One region of the Peribacillus sp. NPDC096379 genome, then DNA from elsewhere that is predicted to be linked to it. Evidence: riboswitches for the same ligand, from Rfam matches in the RefSeq annotation. Region 1 holds a riboswitch; the other holds the start of a gene.
The links. A riboswitch is a leader RNA that binds a small molecule or an ion and turns the genes downstream of it on or off. The one in region 1 is predicted to bind preQ1.

Region 1 (3,432 bases):
CCAGACGAACACCAAACCATATGCCAAGACCACCCATGACACCAAAACAGAAAATCTGTGGAATAAATCCAATCGCAACCGATCCTACTTTGATATCTTTTGGTTTAAGGAAACGGGCATAGTCCGAAGCAAGCAGGGCTGTCAAACCCATGATCCCGTGGTGCATGCCGATACAAAGTAGTAAAGCCTTACCCCCGACTTGAACGCCATCTGGCATATATGTCCAAAAACTCCCTTCATATACTGACGGTGTGTAAATGGATACAATGATTGCGGTTACCAAAAAAACAGCAAAAATAGGTAAAGACCACTTTTGTAATTTATCTAATTGTTTTATACCAAACCAATTCAAAGGAATAACGATTGTTCCGAAGAGAACGATTAGCGCCCATTCTGGAATGACCGGGAAGAAGGTATGAATGGCTGAAACTAAAATCAAGCCTTCAAACGCACAATACATAATGAAGTTTGTTGCATAAATGAACGAGGTTAATGATGCGCCTATATAGCCAAATCCGCCCCCTCTGGATAATAAATTGACGTTCATACCGGACTTTGCTGAAAGATAAGCAATGAATGTTCCGAGTATACCGGCTACGATTATCGCATATATGGAGGATATAATGGCATTAATGGCTCCGAATTGAAGCGCCATAACGCTTCCCATTTGAAAATAAAAAATGGCTGTTGCTATACCAAAGGTAATATTTGTAATACTTAACCAACCCATATTCCTTTGTTGCCGTGGCACTCTATCTAATGAATAATCATCTTTCATTTCTTCTTTCACTTTGTGATCTGTTACATTGACAGATCTCATACGTATCTACTCCTTTTTGTGTATTATTTCACAAATTAGTTTCTGGCTGCTATGCACAGATTCATCATCCCGCTACACTCTATATTCAATATATCAATATAACTAGGGAATTATCAAACGTCATTATTGCGGTTGCTTGGTGCTTAGACTACTAGAAGCCCGCTACATCTACCAATTCCTCCTTATATCATAGGATTTGTAGCATATACTACACAATTGATGGGATATTGACGATACCTTCAGATTCATTTAACATTTGCACTTTTGTAGAAAAGCGTGTTAGGGATTTCCAAAACCTTCTTTGAGCGTATTAACTATGTTGTATACTCGCCTTCTATAATAAAACGATATAAAGTTTCAATTGACGTTTTGCTAAGTGTTCTTTATGATATGAAAGAGAATTCCCGTACGTAAGCGGGAGAGGTTCATAGCTGATACCCTCTATAAAAAACTATGGATACATGGGAATTTGCCATGTCCATACTGGGCATGGCTTTTTATGTTTTATTCTTTTAGTTGCAATAGAATGATTAGCGGATCTCTCTTTTAAAACAGTGTCGGGAAACCATTTACAAGGGGGATTTTTATGTCTGGCCGAAGCAATGAAGAAGGTTTAAAGGATTTAACATTATTAGGTAATCAACATACACAATATTCATTTGATTATGCACCGGAGGTATTAGAGGCAGTAGATAATCTTCATTCGAATCGTGATTATTTCGTGAAATTTAATTGTCCGGAGTTCACTAGTTTATGCCCACTGACACACCAGCCTGATTTTGCAACGATGTATATTTCTTACGTTCCAGATCAAAAAATTGTCGAGAGTAAATCACTAAAATTATATCTTTTCAGTTTTCGTAATCATGGTGATTTCCATGAAGATTGCGTTAACATTATTATGAACGATCTAATAAAATTACTTGACCCAAGGTATATTGAAGTTTGGGGGAAATTTACACCACGTGGTGGAATTTCCATCGATCCATGGTGCAATTATGGGAAACCAGGTACCAAGTACGAAGAGATGGCCAGTTTCCGTTTGATGAATCATGATCTTTATCCTGAAAAAGTCGACAATCGTTAATCGTTGAAACAAGGTAAGGGTATTGTCGATAAGGTTATTTAATCCACCTAAAGTTATGAATTTCATATGATAGATTTAACTAATTTATCCCGCTTTAACGGGCAGTAACCCCCCCACCTTAAGGCTTGGAGTAATCGAGGAAGCGTAGGTGGGGGGGAACTGCCCGTAAAAGCCCGATTGGTTCAACTAACAATCAGTGGGGGATGAAGAAAACCCTCACTGATTGAAGTTTCACTTTATATGTGTTCCATATAAATTGTAAAATTTTAAAATGATAATAGAAAAACGGAAATTCCACTTAATTCGTTCATTACGAGTGGAATTTCCGTTTTTTGTATGAAGGACATGGGACGAGGCTTCGCGACTTACTAATATAGCCAATCTACTTAGCGGGCATACTTATATTATCGAGAAAGTAGCTGAAATGCCCGCTCTGCACCGCCACCATTGTGATTAAGCGAGTGTAGCGTGCTTCATGATATATCTTTCATAGTAAAGGATGGCGTTTTAACGCCATTCAGGTTTTGAATGAGGATTATTATTCTGAAATGATTAAATGGGTGCTTGTTTTCTTAAATGAATCGATGAGATTCTTATTTACATTTTGGTCCGTAATAATGTAATGAATTTTATCAAGTGTTGCAATACCAATGGTGACATCCTTACCAAATTTTGTACTGTCTGCGGCAACATAAATTTCTTTAGATAATTCAATCATTTTTTTCCTCGTAATTGCTTCTTCTAAATTATAATCAGAGATTCCTTTTTCGACTGTAATCCCACTAGCACAAATAAACGCTTTTACTATATTCAATTCGCTAAAATTGAATAAATAATCATAAGCTACTACAGACTGTTCATTATGTCTAACCTTTCCACCAATGATAATTAGCTCTACATCGCTATTTATTAGTTCTAATACAACAGGAATTGAATTCGTCACTACCGTTAGCTTCTTCTTATTTTTAATATATTTTGCAATTTGATAGGTTGTCGAACCACTATCTATAAAAATACAATCACCGTCATAGATCAAATCGCTACATTTTTGTGCAATTACTTCTTTTTCATTTATATGGCTGACCAAGCGTTCGTCAATTGTCGATTCCCCAAATTTTGCTTCAACGAGCTTAACTCCACCATAAATTTTTTCAATTTTCCCTTGTTTTGTGAGCAGGTTTAGATCTCTACGAAGAGTATCAACAGAGACTTTTAATTCTTCAGTTAGCTCAGATATTTTGAGAACCTTTTTGACCATTAATAATTCAGTAATTTTCTGTTGTCTTTCAACTGGAAACATATATTCACCTACTCAAAGTTATCATTTTTTAAAGAAGTATTAATTCTAGTGTACTGATTGCTTATTATATATTCAATATATTTACATAAATAATAAGATGAGTTGATCATGAATATAGAATAAGTTAGGCATGAGTTTGTATCAAGTTAATGATAAATTACGCAATATTTACACAGTATTTACGTGAATCTTTATATTAATTTACATCGAGTTTTTATACTAAGG
Region 2 (3,432 bases), on a different contig from region 1:
ATCAGCATCATTGAATACAACGACCTTTAAACTCACATTTCCTAAAAAATTGTCTGACATGAGCTTATTGAAAATCATATCAAGTGAGTCAAAGTTCGTTTTCATCCCTGAACTAGGTGGCTTCGGCGAGATCGTCAACTCATCGATTGAAAGCATCCAATCTTGCCATTTTGATCCTTGCGTTTCCAGACAGGTCTTCATGTTTTCTTGCTTTAATAATTGGACAAATTCAGCAAGATTCTTCAAAAGAGCTGGATTTCCACCTGATATGGTTACATGAGAAAAACCGTCTCCTCCAAGTTCTTTCAACTGACGCCAAATTTCGTCTGGCTCCATCTGCTTAATGAGATGTTTACCCGTTCCATCCCATGTAAATGACGAGTCACACCATGAGCAAGAATAATCACAACCCGCGGTTCTGACAAACATCGTCTTTTGACCGATGACCATGCCTTCCCCTTGAATGGTTGGACCGAATATTTCCATCACAGGAATTTTACTCAACCTCCATCCACTCCCTTTTTGTCTCGGCATAGCTCGTCGGTGTTTCATAAAGACGGACAAATTCAACCCTTGCCCCATCATATTGTTCTTGTCTATTTTTTAACGCGTCCGCCATTTTTTCATAAATCCAAACAACCATATTCTCAGCCGTCGTATTCATTAAGGGCAGCGTCTCGTTTAAATATTTATGATCAAGAAAAATCTCAATCTCATTTTTCCAAATTTCTTTAATATCTCCAAAATCAATGAGCAGGCCACGATCATCGATAAAACCGCTAAGTCCAAAAATGACGCGATACGTATGGCCATGAAGGTTTTTGCATTTTCCTTCATAGCAATGTAAATGATGGGCCGCATCAAAGGTAAATTCCTTACTAACAAGCACACGTTTAGCATGGTATTTTAATTGAGTGGATTTGATATCTTCATTGATCTTTTGTAATTTATCTACAATACGAAATCCATACATCATTTCTGCCCCTTCTGACTCAAGTAGTCATCAAGACCTTTTTGACGCAATTTACATGCCGGACATTCCCCGCAACCATCTGCCATGATTCCGTTATAACAGGTTAGTGTCTTTTTGCGAACAAATTCCAAAGCACCTAACTCATCCGCCATGCCCCAGGCCTCGGCCTTATTCATCCACATAAGCGGTGTATGAATCACAAATGGCTGATCCATCGATAGATTCAGCGTGACATTTAACGACTTTATGAAAATATCTCTGCAGTCCGGGTAGCCGCTAAAGTCTGTTTCACAAACACCGGTAATAATGTGCTTCGCTCCTACTTGGCTGGCAAGTACCCCAGCAAAGGATAAGAACAACAAATTTCTCCCCGGAACAAACGTAGAAGGAAGCTCCCCTTCTTCGCCCTCACTTACAGCAATGTCATCACGCGTTAAAGCATTCGGCGCCAATTGATTGAGCAGCGACATATCCAGAATATGATGTTTAATGCCAAGTTCATCTGCAATCTGCTTGGCACAATCAATCTCTAACCGATGGCGCTGATTATAATCAAACGTAACTGCCTCGACTTCTTTAAACTGCTTCATCGCCCAGAATAAACAAGTCGTACTATCCTGACCACCACTAAAAACGACTACTGCCTTCTCTTGCTTCATTAAAAAAATCCCCTTTTCGACAGAAAAACAGCACTACTAAGAAAGCAGTGCTGTTTTCCTTAGTTTTTTAGAGAGGGTAGCTAGAAACCTCTACCGTAATTAAACGGATTTATATTTACATCAGTTCATTTTAGACTAAAATCAGTAGATCTTCAAACTAAAAATAGAAAATGCATATTTTGGTACATATTATTATCCCTTTATTTATTGAATTTTGGTTTTGGAAGAGCCCCTACTACTGGGTGGGGAATGTATAACTCTTCTAAATAATTCATCTCATCAGGAGTCAACTGAATATTAAGTGCAGCTACGGCACTTTCAAGATGACTTTCTTTTTGGGCACCGATGATTGGCGCAACAACTTGATCCTTGTTAAGAAGCCATGCTAACGCAATCTTATCACGAGTAACACCATGATTGTTTGCTACTTCAGCCAAACGTTCTACAATGCCTTGATCAGCTTTCATCATACTATCGTATTTTGAATGTTGAACCATGTCTGTTTCAGAACGAAGAGTAGTTTCAGACCAATCACGAGTCAAACGACCTGAAGCGAGTGGGCTATATGGTGTAATGGCAATTTTTTCATCACGACAGAACGGAATCATTTCACGCTCTTCTTCACGGTAAATCATATTGTAGTGGTTTTGCATGGATACAAATTTAGTCCAGCCATTACGTTCTGCTACACGTTGCGCTTTTTGAAATTGCCAAGCGTACATAGCACTCGCACCAATGTAACGAGATTTCCCTGATTTAACGACATCATGAAGAGCTTCCATAGTTTCTTCAATTGGTGTGTCATAATCCCAGCGGTGAATAATGTATAAATCTACATAATCTGTTTCCAAGCGCTTTAAACTTTGATCGATTTCGCTCATAATTTCTTTACGAGATAATCCGCCACTATTAGGACGACCTGAACGCATTGTTTGATGAACTTTTGTTGCAAGAACAATATCGTCACGCTTAGCATAGTCCTTCAATGCCCGGCCGAGAATCTTTTCACTTTCGCCCATTGAATAGATATTCGCAGTATCAAAGAAATTAATCCCTAAATCGAGAGCTTTTTTGATGACTGGACGACTACGTTCTTCATCTAAAACCCATTTGTGGGTCCATTTTTCAGTATCCCCGAACCCCATTGCTCCTAAGCAAATACGAGAAACATCCGTACCAGTATTACCGAACTTTACATATTCCATAATAAAACCTCCCCTTTATTATTAACCGTACACTTTAGCAGCACTCGCAAAAGAAGACCTAGCTTTTGGCTCATCTTCATAAAGTGAAACTTCCATCAGTGGGGGGTTTTTTCATCCCCCACTGATAGTTAGTTGAACCAATCGGGGATTTACAGGCTGTTTATCCCCCACCTATTTATTTCTTGATTCTCTCACAAAAATTGAGGTGGGGGTTTTACAGCCTGTTAAACCGAGATAAAGTTCGAGATGTGTTAGTAATTGTTAAAATGTACCTGAAGTTATGAGCGCAGTTATGTAATCAAACTTCTGGAGTTAATTCTTCTTCCCATCTCATACTTGCCCGAATAAAACATCATAGTTTAATTTCGTACACATTCCTCAAACCGGTCACGTCCAGCTATTACTTTTTCTTCCATAGTAGATCTCCCCTTTTATTGAGAAATACTAATAGAAGGACGGTTTTTCAAAATCTGTATTTGGTTCGCTGACTCCTAAACTTTTGCCAATATATTTCGTATTATCAGCAAGTAAATCCATGATCAAACGCGCTACAGCCTGTCGTGTAACCTGTGCGCCAATAAATGGTTCCCCTTTT

Region 2: it holds a riboswitch for preQ1, as region 1 does, so the genes downstream of both, queC (7-cyano-7-deazaguanine synthase QueC) here and queF (preQ(1) synthase) in region 1, are expected to answer to the same signal.

The regions. Positions count from the first base shown of each region.
Region 1 is NZ_JBIWFD010000006.1:76,811-80,242, forward strand. It holds gene ACIQZI_RS21095 (purine-cytosine permease family protein) at 1-820, opposite strand, end outside; PreQ1 riboswitch class I at 1,235-1,281, shown strand; gene queF (preQ(1) synthase) at 1,407-1,907, shown strand; gene ACIQZI_RS21105 (DeoR/GlpR family DNA-binding transcription regulator) at 2,446-3,207, opposite strand.
Region 2 is NZ_JBIWFD010000003.1:181,093-184,524, forward strand. It holds gene queE (7-carboxy-7-deazaguanine synthase QueE) at 1-504, opposite strand, end outside; gene queD (6-carboxytetrahydropterin synthase QueD) at 497-973, opposite strand; gene queC (7-cyano-7-deazaguanine synthase QueC) at 973-1,632, opposite strand; PreQ1 riboswitch class I at 1,686-1,729, opposite strand; gene ACIQZI_RS15015 (aldo/keto reductase) at 1,833-2,837, opposite strand; gene ACIQZI_RS15020 (NAD(P)H-binding protein) at 3,282-3,432, opposite strand, start outside.